One region of the Brevundimonas sp. LM2 genome, then DNA from elsewhere that is predicted to be linked to it. Evidence: predicted binding sites of a transcription regulator. Region 1 holds the regulator's gene; each other region holds the start of a gene.
The links. The regulator LexA, encoded in region 1, represses DNA repair genes until DNA is damaged. The targets are predictions, from matches to a motif close to ATGTTCNCNANNTGTTCT.

Region 1 (5,700 bases):
CTCGTCCACTACCTCGCGGAGCTGGGCGCGCAGACGCACGTCATTCGCAACGACGACCTGACCGTCGAGGAGGCCTGGGCCCTGAAGCCCGAGGCGGTGCTGCTGTCGCCCGGCCCCTGCGCCCCGGACCAGGCCGGCATCTGCCTGCCCCTGATCACCACGGCCCCCGACGACATGCCGATCCTGGGCGTCTGCCTGGGTCATCAGGCCATCGGCCAGGCCTTCGGCGGGGACGTGGTGCGGGCCAAGGCGCTGATGCACGGCAAGACCTCGCCCATCACCCACGACGACCGGGGCCTGTTCGCCGGCCTGCCGACCCCCTTCACAGCCACCCGCTATCACAGCCTCGCCGTGGCCCGCGCCACCCTGCCCAACAGTCTGGACGTCACGGCCTGGACCGAGGACGGCGAGATCATGGGCGTCCAGCACCACGCCCGGCCGATACACGGGGTCCAGTTTCACCCCGAGTCGATCGCCACCGAACACGGCCATGCCCTGCTGGCCAATTTCCTCGATCTGGCGGGCGTCAAACGCCTGGCCATGGTCTGAGGCCATGTCCGAAGGGTTCAAGCCGCTGCTCGCCCGGCTGGTCGACGGCCAGACGCTGAGCGAAACCGAGGCCGGCGACTTCTTCGCCGCCTGCTTGCGGGGCGAGCCGACCCCCGCCCAGGTCGCCGCCGCCGTCACCGCCCTGCGCATCCGGGGCGAGACGGTCGACGAGATCACCGCCTTCGCCCGCGCCATGCGCGCCGCCGCCACCCCCTTCGATCAGCCGTATGAGGTCATCGACACCTGCGGCACAGGGGGCGACGGCCAGCACACCTGGAATATCTCCACCGCCGCCGCCCTGGTCCTGGCCGGGGCGGGCCTGAAGGTCGCCAAACACGGCAACCGCGCGCTCAGCTCTCGCTCCGGCTCGTCCGACGTGCTGTCCGTCCTCGGCGTCGACCTGACCGCAGGGCCGGAGCGCCAGAAGCGGGCGCTGGACGAAGCAGGGATCTGTTTCCTGTTCGCCCCCCACTATCACGGGGCCATGCGCCACGTCGGGCCGATCCGCGCCGAGATCGGCTTCCGTACCGTGTTCAACCTGCTCGGGCCGCTGTCCAACCCGGCCCTGGCGCGGCGTCAGGTCATGGGCGTCTATGATCCGCGGCTGCTCGAGCCGCTCGCCCAGGTGCTGGGCAATCTGGGGGCCGCCCGGGCCTGGACGGTCCACGGCGAAGGCCTGGACGAACTGACCACGACCGGCCCGACCGCGGTCGCGGAATGGAAGGACGGTGCCGTCCACCGCTTCACCGTCACCCCCGAGGACGCCGGCCTGCCCCGCGCCGACCTCGCGGCCCTGCGCGGCGGCGACGCCGAGACCAATGCCGCCGCCCTGACCGCCCTGCTGGACGGGGCCGCCGGACCCTATCGCGACGTCGTCCTGCTGAACGCCGCCGCCGCCCTGATCGTCGCCGACCACGCCGCCGACCTGAAAGAGGGCGTGGCCCTGGCCGCCCGCGCCATCGATGACGGGTCCGCCCGCACCGCTCTGACGACCCTGGCCGCCGTCACCTCGGCCCCCGAACCGGTCGAGGCCACATGACCGACATCCTGGAACAGATCGCCGCCTACAAGCGGGTCGAGGTCGCCGAGCGCAAGGCCGCCCGCCCCTTGGCCGAGGTCGAATCTCTGGCTTTGGTCGCCGGCATGCCGCGCGGCTTCCTGGCGGCCCTGCGCCGCCGCTCGCACGACGGCCGTCCGGCCCTGATCGCCGAGATCAAGAAGGCCAGCCCGTCCAAGGGCCTGATCCGCGCCGACTTCGATCCACCGGCCCTGGCCCGCGCCTATGAGGTGGGCGGCGCGACCTGCCTGTCCGTCCTGACCGACGAGCCCAGCTTCCAGGGCCACGACGCCTATCTGGGCGCCGCGCGCGCCGCGACCGCCCTGCCCTGTCTGCGAAAGGACTTCCTGGTCGATCCCTGGCAGGTGGCCGAAAGCCGCGCCCTGTGCGCCGACGCCATCCTGATCATCCTGTCGATGGTCGACGACGCCCTCGCCGCCGACCTGCTGGCCGAGGCGCGTCGATTCGGCATGGACGCCCTGATCGAGACTCACGACGAGGCCGAGATGGCCCGCGCCGTGGCCTTGGGCGGCGACCTGATCGGCATCAACAACCGGTCGCTGCGCACCTTCGAAGTCGATCTGGGGGCCACCGCCCGCTACGCCGCCATGGCTCCCTCCGGTGCCCTGCTGGTCGCCGAGAGCGGCATCTTCACGGCCGCCGACGTGGCCGAGGTCGCGGCGGCGGGTGCACGCGCGATCCTTGTTGGAGAATCTCTCATGCGTCAGAGCGATGTGGAAGAAGCGACGCGCACTCTGCTGGCCTGAGATCAGGCGGCCAGCGACTGCTCCATGAACGGCGCGATGACGCCCAGCGCCCGGTCGACATAGGCCGCCTTCTCTCCCACCGGGGCGACATAGTGGATCGCCTCTTCGGCGTCCTGCAGCGAGGCCAGCCGCGCGATGGTCCAGGCCGCCAGATATTGCGACGCCAGGCACCCCCCCGCGGTGGCGACATTGCCATGCGCTACGAACGGCGCGTCGAGCACCTCGACCCCGGCCTCGATCACCCAGGGCTTGGTGGTCAAGTCGGTGCAGGCCGGCAGCCGGCCGATCAGCCCCAATTTCGCCAACAGCAGCGTGCCCGAACATTGGGCCCCGATCAGCTGGCGCGCTGGATCGAGCGTGATTCGCGCCAGCATCGCCGGGTCGGCTGCGACCTCGCGCGTACGAATGCCGCTGCCGATCAGGACCGCGTCCGCCTCGGCCGCATATTCGAGCGGCTCCTGCCGCTGGATCGTGACCCCGTTCATCGAGGTCACCTCCAGCGTCGGAGCGGCGATGCGCGTCTCCCAGCCCTTGGCGCGCATCCGGTTCAGGATGCCGGCGGCGATGAAGGAATCCAGCTCGTTGAAGCCGTCGAAGGTGAGGATGGCGATGCGCACGGTGCGCTCCATAAGGGCGCGGTCTCCCGGCACGGGGACGCTCGCGACCCGTGGATGAGAGGCCAAGCGGGGCCGCAATGCACGTGAAAAACCGCCGGCCACCGTTAAGTTGACATTAGGCAAGAACACTTACAGAACATCGACAACGGTTCACGACTTGTTCTGAGGGCGATCCCCACCATGCTGACCAAAAAACAGCACGAACTCCTGATGTTCATCCATGAACGGATCAAGGAGACCGGCGTCTCCCCCTCGTTCGACGAGATGAAGGAGGCGCTGGACCTGGCGTCCAAGTCGGGTATCCATCGGCTGATCACGGCGCTGGAGGAACGCGGCTTCATCCGCCGTCTCGCCCACCGCGCTCGGGCGCTCGAGGTCGTCAAACTCCCGGAACAGGCCACGACTGGACCGGTCCGGGGCCGTGCCCCCTTCCGCCCCGACGTCATCGAGGGCGGCGGACGACCCCGCCCGGTCGAGCCCGCCAACGACACTCGCGAACTGGTGCTGGTCGGCAAGATCGCCGCCGGCGTGCCCATCGCGGCCATCCAGCAGGACCACGGCCGCTATTCGGTGCCCGAGGCCATGCTGGGCGCGGGCGAGCACTACATGCTCGAGATCGAGGGTGATTCGATGATCGAGGCCGGCATCCTCAACGGCGACCTGGTGGTCATCAAACGCGTCGACACCGCCTCCTCCGGCGAGATCGTCGTTGCCTTGGTCGAGGGCGAGGAAGCCACCCTCAAACGGCTGCGCCGCAAGGGCAACTCCATCGCCCTGGAGCCCGCCAACCGCGCCTATGAGACCCGCATCTTCGGCCCCGACCAGGTCGAGGTCCAGGGCAAGCTGGTCGGCCTGATCCGCCAGTATCACTGACGGCACGCCCGGCTCCGCTGATCCCGGCGGAGGAGCAAAGAGCCCGCTTTTCCTCCCCGCCTATCCCGGCGAAAGCCGGGACCCAGTCCTTTGGGCGCTCCACGTCGGAGGTTGGTTGCGAAGGCGGTCCAGGCCGTGCCCCGCGCCAGCACTGGATCCTGGCTTTCGCCGGGATGAGTGGAGGCTGAAATTCCCGCGCTCCAAAAGGCGTGTCTATGGCACGTCAGCTGCGTCCGGATCGCCAACGCGGCTCCACGGCCGGTCGCCCCTCGCCTCCGCCGACCAGACCGCCCGCCAGCCTTGCGGCGTCTGCCACAGCTCAACCGCCCCGCCCCGCGCATAATCAACGCCGTCCAGCACTAGGGTGTCGGCGCACTCCTCCGGCAGGACCGTCACCGTCGCCCGCACGCTGACCAGGGGAGCCGAGGCGCACAGGTCCGCCAGCGCCTCTAGGCCCGGCGCGGTCTGGCCCCACCACAGGGCGATGGGCGCATCCGTCCCGGTCCCCGGCGCGCAGGCATAACGCTCGCAGACCCAGCCGTCCTCGCCGCGATTCGTCGCCGTCAGACCGCGCCGCCGTGACCACAGGTCGGTGGCGAAGGTCCGCACGCCGGGCCGCACGATGACCGCTCGTTTGTCCTCGCTATAGGCCGCATTCGTCCCGCCATCGCCGATCCAGACCGTCGGCGTCGGCGCGCGCGGCCACAGCAGCACGGCGCACACGAACGGCAACCCAAGCCAACGCAGCCGCCCCTCCCACAGGGCCACGAACAGCACGCCCAGGAAGGAGATCGGCAGCACATCGTCCGGCGCGCTGGCGATGGTCCGCACCGCGCCGGGCAGGCCGGCGGTCCAGTGCCCCACCGCCAGCATGGCCTCCACGCCCTGCCCCGCCACCCACAGGAAGGGCGCGCCCAGCCCCTCCGGCCCCAGCAGGACGCCCAGCGCCAGGGCCGGCATCAGGACGAAGTCGGCGATCGGGGCGGTGGCCAGGTTGGCGATCAGGCCGAACACGGCGGTCCGGTTGAAATGCTGTATCGCGAACGGCCCGGTCGCGGCCCCGGCCACGGCACTGGCCGTCACCGCCACGACCAGCCAGTGCCGCGCCGACTGCGCCATGGCGATGGGCCAGGGCACAGACAGTTCGCGCGTCCGGGGCGGCCAGGCCTCGGCCAGGGCGACCAGGGCGGCCGTGGCCGCGAACGACATCTGAAAGCCCGGCGTCACGACGGCCTCCGGTTGCAGCATCAGCACCACCATGGCCGCCACCGCCAGCCCGTGCATGCTGATGGCCGGCCGATCCAGCAGGATGCCGGCAAAGGCGATCGACGCCGTGACCGCCGCCCGCTCGGCCGGGGCCGGCGACCCCGACAGCACCAGATAACTCCACACCGCGATCAGACCCGCGACCGCCGCCACCTTCTTGCCGGACACCCGCAGCGCCAGAAAAGGCCAGGCGGCGACCCCGAACCGGACCAGGAAGAAGGCGAACCCGCCGACGATCGCCATGTGCAGGCCCGAGATCGACAGGATGTGCGCCAGTCCGGAATCGCGCATGGCGTCCAGGTCCTCGCGCTGGATCCAGGTCTCGTGCCCCGTCGTCATGGCCGCCGCGATCCCGCCCGTCCGCGCCCCCAGCCGGTCGACGATCCGCTGGGCCAGGCCGAATCGGGCGGCGTTGACCCGCATCGCCATCCGCAACTGCCACGGCGGCAGGGGCAGGACGGCCGGGCGCGTCTCCCCAAGGGCGACGGCCGTTCCCCCCATCCGCTCGAACCAGGCCCCCCGGCCGAAATCATAGGCACCCGGGCTGGCCGGCGGCGGCGGCGGATTGAGG
Region 2 (5,700 bases), 760 kb from region 1:
TCGAGATCCAGCGCGGCCTGTCGGCCCAGACCATGCTGCAATGGTTCGAGCCGGCCGAGGATGCCTGGGCGGCCCGGCCCCAGCTCCGCAGCGCCGTCCGCTTCGCCCGGCACAACCTGCTGGACGCCCCGACCGACGAGGCGCGCTTCGACATCATCGTCTGTCGCAACGTCCTGTCCGAGATGGAGCCGACCCGACGCGGCGCGGTGGTGGACAATCTGGAGCGTCGTCTGGTCGACGACGGCGTGCTGATCCTGGGCATGGACGAACGGATCGACGGCGACACGGTCGCCTTCCGCCCCGTCAACGGCCGCCGCGGCCTCTACGTCAAGGCCCCCTCGGCCCTCAGCCGGGCGGCCTAGGCAGACCCTCCCCCATCAGGTCGGAATTGTACGGTCGACACCACCGCTTCCCGCCCCCTATCCTCCCCGTGTGTCGGGGATGACGATCATGCGGTGGGCGCTGTTTCTGGGATCGCTTGCGCTCGCCCTGATGATCGGCATCTGGGCGCTGCAGGTGCCGGCGCCCCGCGGCCTGGACGCGCCGGCGACCGCCTTTTCGGCCGAACGCGCCATGGCCGATGTCCGCGTGATCGGGGCGCGACCTCACCCGGTCGGCTCGGCCGATCACGCCCGGGTCCAGGCCTGGCTGGTCGACCGGATGCGCGCCCTGGGGCTGAACCCGGTCCTGCAGGCGGGGGCCCTGTCGCCCGCGGCGGTCAACAGCCTAACGCGCTGGGGTGGCGACCCGGCGGCGGCGGACAATGCGGCGGTCAATGTCGTCGGCATCCTGCCAGGGCGCGATCCGGCAGCCGCGGCGGTCGTGCTGATGGCCCATTACGACAGCGCCTGGGGCTCCCCGGGCGCAGCGGATGACGGCGCGGGCGTGGCCGCGGTGCTGGAGACGGTGCGCGCCATCCGGGCGCGGGGCGGAGCGGACCGCACCCTGATCGTCCTGCTGACCGACGCTGAGGAGTTGAATCTCGACGGCGCGCGCATCTTCTTCTCCGAACACCCCCTGCGGGATCGGGTCGGGGCGGTGGTCAATCTGGAGGCGCGCGGCGGGGGCGGTCGGGCGATGATGTTCGAGACCGGACGGGGCAATGCCCAGACCATCGCCCTGTTCGCCCGCGCCTCGGCCCGGGCCGACGGTGGCGCGACTTCCAACGCCCTGTCGATCTTCGTCTACGAGACCATGCCCAACGGCACCGACTTCACCATTCCGAAGAACCGGGGCATCGCGGGGGTCAACTTCGCCTTCATCGGCCGCCCCTCGCAGTACCATTCGCCGACCGCCACGCCCGACAATCTCGACCGGGGCGCGTTGCAGCATATCGGCGCCCAGGCCCTGGAGGCGACCGACGCCCACCTGCGCACTCGGGCCCTGCCGGCCGCAAGCGCCAATGTCGTCTATGGCGACGTGCTGGGACGTCTGTTCATCGTCCATTCGACCGGCCTGGGCTGGACGCTGCTGGCGCTGACGGCCGGCCTGCTGGCCTTCGCGGCCTGGGGCGCGCGCCATGCGACGCGGCTGCCGGCGGCCGACGTCGGGCGCGGCCTGCTGTCGGGTCTGTGGCTGCTGGCCATGGGCATCGTTGTGACCCACGGGGTTCGCGCCCTGGCGGGACCTTCGGCGGCGCGGGCCGAATCGGCCGACGTCTATTACACCCTTCTGCGACGCCTGCCGTGGATGGAGGCGGGCACCGGTCTGGCCGTGCTCGCCGTGGCGCTGGCGGCGCTGGCGGGGCGGGCGGCGCTCGGACCCCGGGTTCTCGCGGGGGTCGTCGTCGCGGCGGTGGCGACGGTCACGCTGCTGAACGGCGTCGACCCCCTGGTGCTCGGGGCCGGCGCGGTGGCCCTCACGCTCTCGCTCTGGAGCCAGGCGGCCCCCCGGACTGTCTGGGGCGGCTGGCTGGGCCTGATGACACTCGTCCTGATCCTGGGCGGGGTGGCCCAGGCCGCAGCCCCCGAGGCCGCGCTGATCTTCGTCTGGCCGGGCCTGCTGGCGGCCCTCGCGGCCGCGGGCTGCGCCCTGATCGGGGCCCGGCTCGAACATCCCCGCGCCCTGCTCCCGGCGGCGCTGGCGACGGTGCTGGGCGGTGCCTGGATCGTCTCCCTGGCCCATCCCGTCTTCCTGGGTGTCGGCATGGACATTCCCGGCGTCCTGGCCCTGATGGCGCTGCTGATCCTGTTGTTCGCCCGCCCCCTGGCCCCGCCCGACGCCCGCGCCACCCTCGCGGCCGCCGCGGCCGCGAGCCTGATCCTAGCCTGCGGCCTGTCGCTCACCGCCCGTTCGGTCGAGCCCATGCCGCCGCCGAGCGCGGACGGCCCGACCTAGGGCAGCCAGAGCTTCTCCGCTCCGCTGCCTCCTACGTCAAAATCGGACGTATGAACTCGATGGGACGGAAAAGAACAAATTGCCAACCGGAACAAACCGTGTACTCTCTGGGCTCACACGGGAGCGGGTCACGGTCATCGGACCGAAGGCGGGCCTCTCCCCCAGCGTCCTCAGGACAGGGTCTCAACGGGAATCATGGCAAGGGAGAGTGGCAAGGTGGCATCGCAGGCGGCATTGAAATTGGTGGGCAAGGACGACGGCGACAAGCAGCGCGCGCTGGAGGCGGCGATCGCTCAGATCGACCGCGCCTTCGGCAAGGGCTCGGTCATGAAACTGGGCAAGGGCGGGATCGCCGACGTGATCCCCTCGGTGTCCACCGGCTCGCTCGGCCTGGACATGGCGCTCGGCATCGGCGGCCTGCCGCGCGGGCGGGTGATCGAGGTGTTCGGCCCGGAATCCTCGGGCAAGACGACCCTGGCCCTGCACACCGTGGCCGAGATCCAGAAATCGGGCGGCACCGCCGCCTTCGTCGACGCCGAACACGCGCTGGACCCCGGCTATGCCCAGAAGCTGGGCGTCAACCTCGACGACCTGCTGGTGTCCCAGCCGGACACCGGCGAACAGGCGCTGGAGATCGTCGACACCCTGGTGCGTTCGGGAGCCGTGGACATCGTGGTGGTCGACTCCGTCGCCGCCCTGACGCCGCGGGCCGAGATCGAGGGCGAAATGGGCGACAGCCTGCCGGGTCTTCAGGCCCGTCTGATGTCGCAGGCCCTGCGCAAGCTGACCGCCTCCATCTCCAAGTCCAACTGCATCGTCCTGTTCATCAACCAGATCCGCCACAAGATCGGCGTCATGTACGGCAGCCCCGAGACGACCACGGGCGGCAATGCGCTGAAGTTCTACGCCTCGGTCCGTCTCGACATCCGCCGCACGGGCGCGATCAAGGACCGCGACGAGGTCGTCGGCAACACGACCCGGGTCAAGGTGGTCAAGAACAAGGTCGCCCCCCCGTTCCGCGAGGTCATCTTCGACATCATGTACGGCGAAGGCATCTCCAAACTGGGCGAGATCATCGACCTGGGGGTCAAGGCCGGCATCATCGAGAAGTCCGGCTCCTGGTTCAGCTACGATTCGACCCGGATCGGCCAGGGCCGCGAGAACGTGCGCGCCTTCCTCAAGGCCAACCCCGACATGGCTGACGCCATCGAGGACCGGGTGCGCAAATCCACCTCCAAGATCGCCGAGGAGCTGCTGGGCTCGCCCGAGCCGGACGAGGGCCAGGACCTCGAGGGCTAGAGGAAAGGCGGACCTGGAGGTCCGCGCTCCACGAACACTCCGCCCGGCTGGTCCCCGCGACCCGCCGCCGACCCCCGCGGGGCTCGGGCCGGGCGGAGTCAGGCCGCCCGGCGCAAGCCGGGCGGCCTTCTTTCTTCCCCGCGCGCCTCAGCGGTCCCGCAAGGCCCGCTGCAGCCGGGGCCTGACCCGCAGGAACGCCACATACAGGCGCTCCAGCACCTCCAGGACCCGCCGGTTGCGCGCCAGCCGCCCCAGCGGGGCCAGCACCGGAATGGCGCGCCACATGGCCGCGAACGCCTCGGCCCCCGAGACCAGCCGCCCGTCCTCGCGCGCATGGAACCGGGCCAGCAGGTCGGCGCGGTCGATCGGACACTGCCCCTGCCCCGTCGCCACATCGATGAAACGGATGGCTCCACGCCGGTCCAGCCGGCGCATCAAGGCGATTTCGCGCCGACACAGGGGGCAGTCCCCGTCGAACCAGACGTCCAGCGTGTTCATGCCCTCCCCCTTAGACCCGCTGGCCGGTTTCGTCGCCGCGCCGCGACGCCGCGCTCTGCCCAAGGCCGTCGTGGACAAAACCCGATAAACCGCTTGAACCTTCCGCCCGGTCGGTGGTTCTTCGACCACTCAAGGAGACGACCATGGCCGACAGCGACATCCAGACCCTGACCCAGTTCAACCTGGCCGAGACCGACGACGGCTATCTGCTGGAAATCGGCGGCGACGACGGCAATGTGATGCGACTGGCGGCCTCGGCCGAGCAGATCGACGCCATCATCGAGGCGCTCGACGCCCTGCTGTCCGACGAGGACGACGCGGTCGACGCCGTGGACGACGCCGACTGAGGTCCCCCCGGCGCGGAAAGCCTTGGCTGACCGCGCCGCCCGTCTCTATATGCGTTTCCCCACGCCCCGCTCTCTCCCGCGCGCAGCCGACTGAAACGCCATGTCCAGCCTGAAACAGATCCGTTCGACCTTCCTCGACTTCTTCGCGGCCGACGGTCACGCCAAGGTTCACTCGGCCCCCCTGGTGCCGCAGAACGACCCGACGCTGATGTTCGTCAATGCGGGCATGGTGCCGTTCAAGGACTATTTCACCGGCGCGGCCACGCCCCCCTACCCGCGCGCGACCAGCTCGCAGAAATGCGTCCGCGCGGGCGGCAAGCACAATGATCTGGACAATGTCGGCTACACCGCCCGGCACCTGACCTTCTTCGAGATGCTGGGCAACTTCAGCTTCGGCGACTATTTCAAGGACCACGCCATCGAACAGGCGTGGAAACTGGTCACCGAAGGCTACGGGCTCGATCCGAACCGGCTGCTCGTCACCGTCTATATCGACGACGACGAGGCCGCCGCGATCTGGAAGAAGGTCACCGGCTTCGGCGACGACAAGATCATCCGCATCGCCGGCTCTGACAATTTCTGGGCCATGGGCGACAACGGTCCCTGCGGCCCCTGCACCGAGATCTTCTGGGACTACGGTGACCACATCGCCGGCGGCCCTCCGGGTTCGCCCGACGAGGACGGCGACCGCTATGTGGAGATCTGGAACAACGTCTTCATGCAGTTCGAGAAGGAGAACGACGAGATCGTTCGCAGCCTTCCTAAGCCCAGCGTCGACACCGGCATGGGCCTGGAGCGGATGACCAGCGTGCTGCAGGGCAAGAACTCGGTGTTCGACACCGACCTGTTCCAGACCCTGATCGCCGCCTCCGAGGACGCCACCTCGACGAAGTCGGAAGGTGACCGCGCCGCCAGCCACCGCGTCATCGCCGACCACCTGCGCTCCTCGTCCTTCCTGATCGCCGACGGCGTCACGCCGTCGAACGAAGGCCGGGGCTATGTCCTGCGCCGCATCATGCGCCGCGCCATGCGCCACGCCCACCTGCTGGGGGCCGCAGATCCCCTGATGCACCGTCTGGTCCCGACGCTCGTCAGCGAGATGGGCGAGGCCTATCCGGAGCTGGCCCGCGCCCAGGCCTCGATCGAGGACACGCTGAAGCAGGAGGAGATCCGCTTCCGCACCACCCTCGGCCGCGGCATGGGCCTGCTGGAGGACGCC
Region 3 (5,700 bases), 250 kb from region 1:
GGCCCCCGGGGCCAATGCCGCCCGCATGCGGGAGACGGCCGAGGCGTTCGAGGCCTCCTTCCTGGCCCAGATGATCAAGCCGATGTTCGAGGGCCTTTCGACCGACGGCCCGTTCGGCGGCGGAGAGGCCGAGGGGACCTGGCGCAGCTTCATGATCGACGCCATGGCCAAGCAGACGGTCAAGGCCGGCGGCATCGGCCTGGCCGACACCGTCGTCGCCGAGATGGTCCGCATGCAGGCCGAGCAGTCGGTCGGAGCCGGCGCATGACCTATGACACCGTCACCGCCTCCGCCCACCTGCACCGCCTGACCGCGCTGACGGTCCGTCTGACCGGTCGCCTGGAAGCCGAGACCCAGGCCTTCGCGGCGCACCGGCCGCAGGACGTGGCCGCCGGCCTCGCCGAGACGCAGGATCTGGCCAATCTGTATCGCCGTGAATCGACTCAGTTGAAGATGAACCCCGGCCTGCTGTCGGCGGCCCCGCCCAGCGACCGCATGGGCCTGATCAAGGCCACCGAGGCCTTCGAGGCGGTGCTGGCGGTCCATGCCCGCACCGTCGAGGCGGCGCGCACCATCTCCGAAGGCCTGGTGCGCACCATTGCCCAGGAGGTCGCCGGCGCACGGGCGATGGGCACGGGCTATGGGGCCTCCGGTCGGGCGGCGGCCGGCGACGGCCGCGCCGTCACGCTGAACCGCAAGGCCTGATCGGTGCCGCGCCTCCGCCGGCTCGAGGGGCTTGGGATCGGGACATCACAGCGTCGTTAACGATACGTCTGAGGCGAAGCTTAAGAGCTAAGGCCTAGGGTCGGATCATGACGTCCCACAAGCGCCTGCTGGGTTTTGCCTTCGCCGCGTCCGACCTGCTGGTCGAGCTGACGCCGCGCGGGACCGTGGTCTTCGCCCTGGGCTCGGGCCCTGTGTCGGAGCTTCCCGTCGAGAGCCTCGTCGGCACATCGCTGTTCGCCGGGGTGGGCAAGGCCAGCGCCAAGGCGATCGAGTCGGTGGTGACCGGCATGACGCCGGGATCCCGCTCGCCGGCGATCGAGGTCCTCTTCGCGGCCGGCACAGGACGCGTCCGGCGCGCCTCGGTCCGGCTGTTCGCCCTCCCCGATCTGGCCCCCAACCTTTCCGCGTCGGTCAATTGGGAAGGCCCTGCCTACCGCCTGCACGATCCCGAAGCCCGCGCGGCGCTGAGCCCGGCGGCCTTCCTGGATCGCGCCAGGAATGTCCTGACCGCCCCGGGAGCGCCCGATGGCCTGGCCGTCGCCTTCGTCGACATCCTCGGCCTCCAGGCCGCCGAGGCGCTGGGTGAAGCCGGTGAGCGGCTGAACGCGCGCGTTCAGGCCGCGCTTCAGGCCGCCTCGATAGAGGGCAACAGCACCGGCCAGCTGGGCACCGAACGGTTCGCCATGCTGCGCGACCGATCCATCAACAACGACCTGGCCGGCGAGGTCCGCGAGCTCGGCCTGAGCGAGGGTCTGGAACTGGGCGTCCGCTCGTCCGAGGTCGATATCGAGCTGGGCGGCGGGTCCCGCAACACCCTGCGGGCGCTGCGTTTCGCGATCGAGACCTGTCTGAAGGACGGCGGCCTCGAGCGGCCCGAACTGACCTTCTCGGCCGCCCTGTCGCGCACCATCCGGAATGCCGACGCCTTCCGCGTCATGGTCCGGGAGCGCGGCTTCGACCTGCACTACCAGCCGATCGTCGATCTGAAGACCAAGGCCGTCCACCATTTCGAGGCCCTGGCCCGCTTCCGGGGCACCAACGGGCCGACCGACACGATCCGCATGGCCGAGGAACTGGCCCTGATCGACAGTTTCGACATCGCCGTGGCGGAAAAGGCCCTGGGCCACCTGCGCCGCAAGGGATCCGGCCTGCTGAAGTTCGCCATCAACGTGTCCGGCAGCTCGCTCGCGGACGATCGCTATGTGCAATCGGTCCTGCAGATGACGGCCGCCCGCCCCGAGGAGCGCCGCCGCCTGATCGTCGAGGTCACCGAATCGGCCGCCCTGGCCGACGTCGACGCCGCCAACCGCCGATTGGGCGTCCTGCGAGCGGCTGGGATCAAGGTCTGTATCGACGATTTCGGCGCGGGATCCGCGAGCTACGACTACCTGCGCGGCCTGTCGGTCGATGCGGTCAAGATCGACGGCCGGTTCATGAAGCGGCTGGAGACCGACCCGCGCGCCCGCACCATGATCGGTCATCTGGTCGAGCTTTGCGCCTCCCTCAAACTGGGGACGATCGCCGAGATGATCGAGACCCAGGCCACCGCCGACATTCTGCGCGATCTGGGCGTCGATTTCGGCCAGGGCTGGCTGTTCGGCAAGGCCGAGATCGAGCCGCGCACCCTGCCGGCCGCCAACGATCCCGCGCGTCGCCTCGGCGAAGTGGTGGGCTGGGGCTGACAGGGTCTGCCGCGGGCCTGCCGGAGTCCCCAGACTGACAGCAGCCTCAATGTTCCCACATTGTTCTTGCTGAATCATCGGGATCAATGCCCATATAGCGATGTTGCACCGGACACCTGTCCGGCCTTCCCGCGTTTCCGGAACACATGACCGAAAAGCACAACTTCATCCGCGTGCGCGGCGCGCGCGAGCACAACCTCAAGGGCGTGGACGTCGACATCCCGCGCGAGCAGCTGGTCGTCATGACCGGTCTGTCGGGGTCGGGTAAATCCTCGCTCGCCTTCGACACCATCTATGCCGAGGGCCAGCGGCGCTATGTCGAGAGCCTCAGCGCCTATGCCCGCCAGTTCCTGGAGCTGATGGGCAAGCCCGACGTCGACCTGATCGAGGGCCTGTCGCCGGCCATCTCCATCGAACAGAAGACGACGTCCAAGAACCCGCGTTCCACCGTCGGCACGGTGACCGAGATCAACGACTATATGCGCCTGCTCTGGGCGAGGGTGGGCGTCCCCTATTCCCCGGCGACCGGCCTGCCGATCGAAAGCCAGACCGTCTCCCAGATGGTCGACAAGCTCATCGCCCTGCCGGACGGCGAGCGCCTGCTGCTGCTGGCGCCCGTCATTCGCGGCCGGAAAGGCGAGTACAAGAAGGAGATCGCCGAGTGGCAGCGCTCGGGCTTCCAGCGGCTCAAGATCGACGGCGAGTTCTACGCCATCGAGGACGCGCCGACGCTGGACAAGAAGTTCAAGCACGACATCGACATCGTCGTGGACCGGATCGTCACCAAAGGGGGTCTGGAGGCCCGCTATGCCGACTCCATCCAGACGGCCCTGAACCTGGCCGACGGCATCGCCGTGGCGGAATGGGCAACGGCCGCCGAGGGCGAGGAGCCGCGCCGGCTGCTGTTCTCCGAGAAATTCGCCTGCCCGGTCTCGGGCTTCACGATCAGCGAGATCGAGCCCCGGCTGTTCAGCTTCAACAATCCCTTCGGGGCATGCCCGACCTGCGACGGCCTGGGCCTGAAGCTGACGTTCGACGCCGATCTGGTCATCCCCGACCGGGACAAGACCCTGCACAAGGGGGCCGTCGCCCCTTGGTCGCGGGGCCCCTCGCCCCTCTACACCCAGACGCTGCAGGCCCTGGCCCAGCACTACGGCTTCTCGATGGACAAGCCGTGGCGCGAGCTGCCGGACCTGGCCCGCAAGGTCATCCTGCAGGGCACCGGCAGCGAGAAGATCAAGTTCGTCTATGACGACAACGCCCGCAAATACGAGGTCTCCAAGCCGTTCGAGGGGGTCATCCCCAACCTCGACCGCCGCTGGCGCGAGACCGACAGCGCCTGGGTCCGCGAGGAGCTGGGCCGGTTCCAGTCCGAGACCCCATGCGAGGCGTGCGGCGGCAAGCGGCTTAAGCCCGAGGCCCTGGCCGTCAAGATCGACGGGGCCGACATCGCCGAGATCAGCTGGCTGTCGATCTCCAAGGCCTATCTGTGGTTCACCACCCTGTCCGACCGCCTGACCGACAAACAGCTGGAGATCGGCCGCCGCATCCTGAAGGAGATCACCGACCGTCTGCGGTTCCTGAACAACGTCGGGCTGGACTATCTCAGCCTGTCCCGGTCGTCGGGCACCCTGTCGGGCGGCGAGAGCCAGCGGATCCGCCTGGCCTCCCAAATCGGCTCGGGCCTGACTGGCGTGCTGTACGTATTGGACGAGCCGTCGATCGGCCTGCACCAGCGCGACAACACCCGCCTGCTGGAAAGCCTGCGCGGGCTGCGCGACCTCGGCAACTCGGTCCTCGTCGTCGAGCATGACGAGGAGGCGATCATGACCGCGGACTACGTCATCGACATGGGCCCGGCCGCCGGCGTCCACGGCGGCCAGATCTGCGCCGAGGGCACCCCGGCCGAGGTCATGGCCAATCCCAAGTCCCTGACCGGGAAGTACCTGACCGGCGAGCGCGAGATCGAGCTGCCGCCCGAGGGCCGCCGCCCGATCAACCGCAAGAAGACGCTGAAGATCAGCGGAGCCACCGGCAACAATCTGAAGAACGTCACCGGCGAGATCCCCGTCGGCCTGTTCACCTGCGTCACCGGCGTGTCGGGCGGCGGCAAGTCGACCTTCACGATCGAGACCCTGTACAAGGCCGCCGCGCGCCGCCTGCACAATGCCTCCGACGCCCCCGCCGCCCTCGACCGGATCGAGGGGCTGGAGCATTTCGACAAGGTCATCGACATCGACCAGTCGCCGATCGGCCGCACGCCGCGTTCGAACCCGGCCACCTATACCGGAGCCTTCGGACCGATCCGCGACTGGTACGCCGGCCTGCCCGAGTCCAAGGCCCGCGGCTACGGCCCCGGCCGGTTCAGCTTCAACGTCAAGGGCGGCCGCTGCGAGGCCTGTCAGGGCGACGGCCTGATCAAGATCGAGATGCATTTCCTGCCGGACGTCTACGTCACCTGCGACGTCTGCAAGGGCAGGCGCTACAACCGGGAGACGCTGGAAATCGTCTTCAAGGGCAAGAGCATATCCGACGTTCTGGATATGACGGTCGAGGAGGCCGGGCATTTCTTCAAGGCCGTGCCGCCGATCCGCGACAAGATGCTGACCCTGACCCGCGTCGGTCTGGACTACGTCAAGGTCGGCCAGTCGGCGACGACCCTGTCGGGCGGCGAGGCCCAGCGGGTGAAGCTGTCCAAGGAGCTGTCGAAGCGGGCTACAGGCAAGACCCTCTACATCCTCGACGAGCCGACCACCGGCCTGCATTTTGAGGACACGCGCAAGCTGCTGGAGGTGCTTCAGGAGCTGGTCGAGGCGGGCAACACCATCGTGGTGATCGAGCACAATCTGGATGTGATCAAGGTCGCCGACTACCTGCTGGACTTCGGGCCCGAGGGCGGCGACGGCGGCGGGGAGATCGTCGCCGTGGGCACGCCGGAACAGGTCGCGGCCAATGACGCCAGCTGGACCGGCCGCTACCTGAAGGAGGTGCTCGACCGGCACGAGACCCGCCGCAAGGCACGGGTCGCGGTCCTGACCGCCGAAACGGTCAAGATCAAGCCGGAGCGCAAGAAGGCGCGCGCCTGATCCAGCCTCACTGATAGGCGGGTCAGGCCGGCGCCAGCCCGCCCTGGCGCGCGAACCCGCCGCGAACGATCAGCACGACCGCGCTGATCAACAGGACGGCCGTGACCACGACGCTGCCCTCCGGCCCGAACGCCCCGCCGGTCAGCCACCAGGCGCTGCCGTCGACGGCCTGCAGGTCGACGATCGACGGCGTGACATTGACCACC
Region 4 (5,700 bases), 1.0 Mb from region 1:
ACCGTTGCCGCTGCAGGCCCCCGCCGCCCGGTTGATCGCCGGATAGACGGTTATGTCGTGGCACTGGTTGGTCTGGGCCGTATTCTGGCTGGCCAGGCCGGCGGCCCCGCCCGACCACAGGCCGGCGATCGCGCCGGTGGTCTTGTCGGCGAAGATGCGCGGGCGATTGACGATGGCGGCCGCCTCGGGATTGTCGAGCGGCACCTTGATGACGTCGATCGAATACAGGGCCGTCTCGGCGTTCTCGCCCGGCTCACCGGCCGAGCAGATCGACAGCTCGGCGGTGGGGCGGACGCCGCTGGTGCCCGAGTTGTAGATGTAGAGCACGTTCGCGTCGCCGGGGTCGGGCACCAGGGTGTGGGTGTGAGACCCACGGCAGGTCTGGACCGCCGCGACCTGGCGCGGGGCATCGATGTCGCTGATGTCGAAGATGCGGATGCCGCGGAAACGCTCGGCGTTGACGTCGCCCTCGGCGTCGCTGGTGCCGCAGTCCAGGCGGGCGCGGTTCTGTTCGACCGACATGAACAGCAGGTTGCCGTGGATCGACAGGTCGCCCTGACCGCCGGGGCAGACGACCGACAGGATCAGCTTCGGTTCGCCCTCGCCGGTCACGTCATAGGCGTTGAAGCCGTTGAAGTTGCCCACGAACAGTCGGCCGTTCGACATCGCCATGTCGCTGTTGGACAGGGCCAGGGGGCTGAAGCGCGGCTTGACGGCCGGTTCCTCGGGGGCGGGGGGCGTGGTGCCCTCGGGCGGCGGGGGCGGCGGCGCGAACAGGGCCTCGGGGTCGAAGAAGCCTGGCGGCGGCGCGACGGCGTGTTCGAGCGCCAGGCCCGAAGCGGCCTGACCGGCGTCGTGCAGGCCGGGCGACAGGGTCGTCCGCGCGTCCGGCACCAGGACCTGCGTCTGGGCCAGGGCCGGCACCGCCGCGAGCACCAGGCCCAGGGCGGCGACGGAGGAAAGCAGGGGGCGTCGGATGGTCATGGCCACTCCTTCAAGCATCAGGGTCAGAGGTCGGAGAGAAGGGACTGCATGCGCAGAATTTCGGCGGACTGGTCGGCCACGACCGAGGTCGCGAAGTCCGACAGCATCGGGTCCTGGGCCGCATCGGTTTGAGCCAACAGAGCCTCCACCATGCCGAGCGCGCCCTGGTGGTGCCGGATCATGCCCTCGAGGAACAGCCGGTCGAAGGCCGGACCGCGGGCGGCGGCCAGTGTCTTCATCTGATTGGGGGTCAGCATGCCCGGCATCAGGGCGACGTCATCGGCCGAGGTCTCCATCGCCATCGCATGAGCCATGCTATGACCCGCATGGAGGTCGGCCATGGTCATGGCCACGGGTTGCCCGCGATCGGTCAGCCAGTTTCGTATCAGGGCCATCTCGGCCGCCTGACTCAGGGCGATCCTCTGGCCCAGACGCTTGATCTGCGGGCTGTCGCCGTGCGCCTGGAGCAAGGCCACCATCTCGACCGCCTGGCCGTGGTGGACCAGCATATGCTGCATGAACTCGACATCGTCGGCCGTGCAGCTAGTGCGGCTCAGTTCCACCGCCTGGGCGGGGGTGATGGTGCGCGCGGCGGTACCGGGAGCACCCGGCTGAAAGATCGGTGGGGTCGGGGCGTCCTGCGGCAGGCCGACGACGCCGGCCAACACGATCCCGAGTAGCGGATGCAAGATGGTTAGACTCCCCGTCGGCCCCACCCGACCTGACGGGATCAGACTAGAAGCGCCGACCGGCCGGGGGCAAGTCGCAAATTCGCCACTACATGACCGCGCCGAGACGCCACGGCTGGATCTCGTCCTCACCGAAGCCGAGCGCCTCGCTGCGCGACGGCTGGCCCGAGGCGGTGCGGATCAGCAGCGCCAGGATGCGCTCGCCCATCTCGGGGATCGACACTCCGGCCGACAGGATGGCTCCGCAGTCCAGGTCCATGTCGTCGGCCATCCGGTCGTACATCGCCGTATTGGTCGCCAGCTTCAGGCTGGGGGCCGGCTTGGCCCCGAAGACCGAGCCGCGCCCCGTGGTGAAACACACCAGATTGGCCCCGCCGGCGATCTGGCCGGTCGCCGAAACCGGGTCGTAGCCGGGGGTGTCCATGAAGACGAGGCCGGACGCCGTCACCGGCTCGGCATAGGCATAGACGGCGTTCAGCGGCGACGAGCCCGCCTTGGCCACGGCCCCCAGCGACTTCTCCAGGATGGTCGTCAGGCCCCCGGCCTTGTTGCCGGCCGAGGGGTTGTTGTCCATCGCGCCGCCGGTGGCCGCGACATGGGCTTCCCACCAGCGGATCCGCGCCATCAGCCGGTCGGTGACGGACGGATCGACCGCGCGGCGGGTCAGCAGGTGCTCGGCCCCATAGATCTCGGGCGTCTCGCTCAGGATCGCCGTGCCCCCCTCGGCGACCAGACGGTCGACCGCATGACCGAGGGCCGGATTGGCCGTGACGCCGGAATAGCCGTCCGAGCCGCCGCACTGCAGCCCCACCACCAGTCCGGACAGGGGTTGCGGGGTACGGGTCAGGGCATTGGCGGCGTCCGCCATCGCCATCATCCGCGCGACGCCGGCTGTGATGGTGGCCGAGGTCCCGCCTTCGCCCTGGATGGTCAGGACCGACAGGGCGTCGCCGGAGGCCAGACCCTCAGCCTCGGTCAGGCCGGACAGCTGGTTGGTCTCGCAGCCCAGACCCAGCATCAGCACCCCGGCGACATTGGGGTGGCGGGCATAGCCGGCCAGGGTCCGGCGCAGCATGTCCATGGCCTCGCCCGCGGACTCCATGGCGCAGCCCGAGCCGTGGGTCACCGCCACCACGCCGTCAATGTTGGGGAAGCCGTCGCCCAGCCGGGTCTCGACCTCGCGGGCGATCCGCTTGGCGACCATGGCCGAACAGTTCACCGAGGTGACCACGGCCAAGAAATTCCGGGTCCCGACCCGACCGTCGGGGCGGAGATAGCCGTCGAAGGTGCGGCCCGAGACCGTCCCGGCCGGTCGCGTCCTGACGACCGCGCCGTCCAGCCGCGTCGTCACATCGCCCATGCCGAGGTTATGGACGTGAACCCAGTCACCGGCCTGCACCGGGGCGGTGGTGGCCCCGATGACCTGTCCGTATTTCCGCACGGGTTCGCCGGGGGCCAGGCCGCGCAGCGCCAGCTTGTGGCCCGCGGGCACGGCCTCGCGGACGACGATCCCGCCCAGGACCGTCTCGCCGGGCTGGAGGGCGCGGACACAGACGGCGACGTCGTCCTCAGGGTGCAGGCGGAGGGCCGGGGCGGGGGCAGGCGACAGGAAGGGCGCGGTCATGCCGCACGATACCGCATCCGGATCGGGTGGGGCAGGGGTCCGCGCCTGACGGCCTGGTCAAACTGTCAACAATACGAATCACTTGCCCGCTTGACTCCCGCCACCCTGTAGGAGGCATATAGAAGAACATAACAGGAACATTTGGTGCCCTCGACCCTTCAGATCGCGCAGCTGAAAGCCCGGCTGGCCAGTCTGTCTCGTCCCGAGACCGGCGGCGAGCCCGGGCGGTTCACGCTCGGGATGGACCGTGTCGATGCGTATCTGGACCCCGGACCTTGTCTCTTTTGCCTGCACGATATCCATGCTCGAAGCCCCGCCGATGCCGTGGCGGCCAATGCCTTCGCCTTGGGGCTGGCGACGCGCGCGACGCGGGACCGGCCGATGGTCTGGGCGATCCAGACCCTGGCCGGTCAGGAGGCCGGGGCGCTCCACGGGCCCGGTCTGCACGAATGGGGGCTGAGGCCGGAAAGCGTGCTGGTCGTCCGGGTCCGCGACGCCACGGCCCTGCTGGCGGCGGGCGAGGAGGCGCTGAAGAGCGGAGCCGTGGGCGCGGTGCTGATGAGCGGCTGGGGCGAGACCAAGGCCATGAGCCTGACCGCCAGCCGGCGCCTGGCCCTGGCCGCGCGGGCGGGGGGCAGCACGGCCTTCGTGGTGCGGGCGGCGGCCACCTCGGCACCCAGCGCGGCCGAGACGCGCTGGTCGGTGCGCTCGGCCCTGTCGACCGGGCTGGAGGCCGGGGCTCCGGGACGGCCCGCCTTCGTCGCCGCCCTGACCCGCAGCCGGCAGGGGGCCGCCCCGACCGAGTGGACGCTGGAGTGGGATCGTGAGACCCGCGCCTTCGCCGAGCCCGCGCCGCTATCTGGCCGTCTGGTTTCCGTTCCTGTCTTCGGATCGGCTGCGGCGCGAGGACGCGCGACAGGCCTTCGCCGCACCGGCTGACGCAGAGCCCGTGGCCCCCGTGGTGCTGGTCGAGAAGATCCGGGGCGCGCTGCGTCTGGCGGCGCTGAACCCGGCGGCCGGTCGGCTGGGCCTGACGCGCGGCATGACCCTGGCCGACGCCCAGGCCCGCACGCCCGACCTGAAGACGGTGGTGCATCGGCCGGACGCGGACGCGACCCTGCTGGCCCAGGTGCTGGACGATTTCGGGCGGTTCACCCCGATGGCGGCGACCGACGGCGACGACGCCCTGATCCTGGACGTCACCGGCTGCACCCATCTGTTCGGCGACGAGGCCGGACTGGTCCGGGCGGTGCAGGGGCGGGCCGGTCGCATCGGTCTGGCCGTGCGCACGGCCCTGGCGGGCACGCCCCAGGCGGCGCGGGCCCTGGCGCGGTTCGGGCCGGGCGGCGTGTTTGAACCGGGCCAGGACCGGAGCGCAGTGCGTGCCCTGCCGATCGCGGCGCTGGAGCTGGACGACAAGGAACTCCAGGCCCTGACGCGGGCGGGCCTGCGCAGCCTGGGGGATCTGGACGACCGTCCGACCGCGCCCCTGGCCGCCCGGTTCGGCACCGACCTGCCGGTCCGGCTGGGGCGGATCCTGGGGCAGGAGGATGTGCGGATCACGCCGCTGCGCCCCGCGCCCCCCTGCGTCGTCGACCGCATCCTGTTCGAGCCGATCACCGAGACGACCGACGTCGAGGCGGTGATCGGCGACCTGCTGGTCGAGGGGATGGCCTGGCTGGATCAGCGACGGCTGGGCGGGCGGGCGTTCGAGGTCGCCTTCTTCCGCCTGGACGGGGCGACGCGGCGGATCACGGTGCGGACCGGGCGGGCGACGCGCGACGCCCCCGGGGTCATGCGGCTATTCCGCGAACGGCTGGCGGCCCTGTCCAGCCCGCTGGATCCCGGCTTCGGCTTCGACCAGCTGCGGCTGTCGGTGCCGGTCACCCAGAGCCTGGCCCCGACCCAGGGGGCGTTCGAGGCCGAGGCGCCCGGCACCGAGGACCTGGACCGGCTGATCGACCGGCTGACGGCGCGGCTGGGGCCCGAGGCCGTGAGCCGGTTCGAGCCGGTGGAGTCGCACCTGCCCGAACGGGCCGCGCGTCTGGTCTGGGCCGGGCGGCGCCAGACCGAGACCCCCTGGCCCCCGCGCGATCCCGAATCGCCGCCGCTGCGCCCGTTCCAGATGTTCGACCCGCCCCAGCCGATCGAGACGGTCTCCCTGGCCCCCGACGGCCCGCCCGCCCAGTTCCGCTGGCGGCGGGTCACGCACCAGGTCGCCCGCGCCGAGGGTCCCGAACGGATCGGCGGCGAATGGTGGCGCAGGCCCGGCCACCGCACGCGAGACTACTACCGCGTCGAGGACCGCGACGGTCGCCGCTTCTGGCTGTTCCGCGCCGGCTTCTATGGCGAGGAGCCCGAGCCGCGCTGGTATATCCACGGCCTGTTCGCATGACGGACCTG

Region 2: the regulator LexA is predicted to act here: its motif matches at 2,409-2,426, upstream of recA (recombinase RecA).
Region 3: the regulator LexA is predicted to act here: its motif matches at 2,458-2,475, upstream of uvrA (excinuclease ABC subunit UvrA).
Region 4: the regulator LexA is predicted to act here: its motif matches at 3,421-3,438, upstream of BZG35_RS17555 (ImuA family protein).

Annotation. Positions count from the first base shown of each region.
Region 1 is NZ_CP019508.1:2,118,615-2,124,314, forward strand. It holds gene BZG35_RS10425 (aminodeoxychorismate/anthranilate synthase component II) at 1-549, shown strand, start outside; gene trpD (anthranilate phosphoribosyltransferase) at 554-1,588, shown strand; gene trpC (indole-3-glycerol phosphate synthase TrpC) at 1,585-2,373, shown strand; gene BZG35_RS10440 (DJ-1/PfpI family protein) at 2,376-2,990, opposite strand; gene lexA (transcriptional repressor LexA) at 3,171-3,863, shown strand; gene BZG35_RS10450 (ComEC/Rec2 family competence protein) at 4,077-5,700, opposite strand, start outside.
Region 2 is NZ_CP019508.1:2,878,901-2,884,600, forward strand. It holds gene BZG35_RS14280 (protein-glutamate O-methyltransferase CheR) at 1-362, shown strand, start outside; gene BZG35_RS14285 (M28 family peptidase) at 451-2,337, shown strand; gene recA (recombinase RecA) at 2,554-3,636, shown strand; gene BZG35_RS14295 (thiol-disulfide oxidoreductase DCC family protein) at 3,784-4,134, opposite strand; gene BZG35_RS14300 (hypothetical protein) at 4,278-4,481, shown strand; gene alaS (alanine--tRNA ligase) at 4,582-5,700, shown strand, end outside.
Region 3 is NZ_CP019508.1:2,365,539-2,371,238, forward strand. It holds gene BZG35_RS11705 (rod-binding protein) at 1-268, shown strand, start outside; gene BZG35_RS11710 (flagellar basal-body protein FlbY) at 265-705, shown strand; gene BZG35_RS11715 (EAL domain-containing protein) at 813-2,408, shown strand; gene uvrA (excinuclease ABC subunit UvrA) at 2,555-5,494, shown strand; gene BZG35_RS11725 (CPBP family intramembrane glutamic endopeptidase) at 5,517-5,700, opposite strand, start outside.
Region 4 is NZ_CP019508.1:1,084,544-1,090,243, forward strand. It holds gene BZG35_RS05425 (LVIVD repeat-containing protein) at 1-984, opposite strand, end outside; gene BZG35_RS05430 (DUF305 domain-containing protein) at 1,008-1,673, opposite strand; gene BZG35_RS05435 (UxaA family hydrolase) at 1,762-3,297, opposite strand; gene BZG35_RS17555 (ImuA family protein) at 3,442-4,236, shown strand; gene BZG35_RS05440 (DNA polymerase Y family protein) at 4,121-5,692, shown strand; gene BZG35_RS05445 (error-prone DNA polymerase) at 5,698-5,700, shown strand, end outside.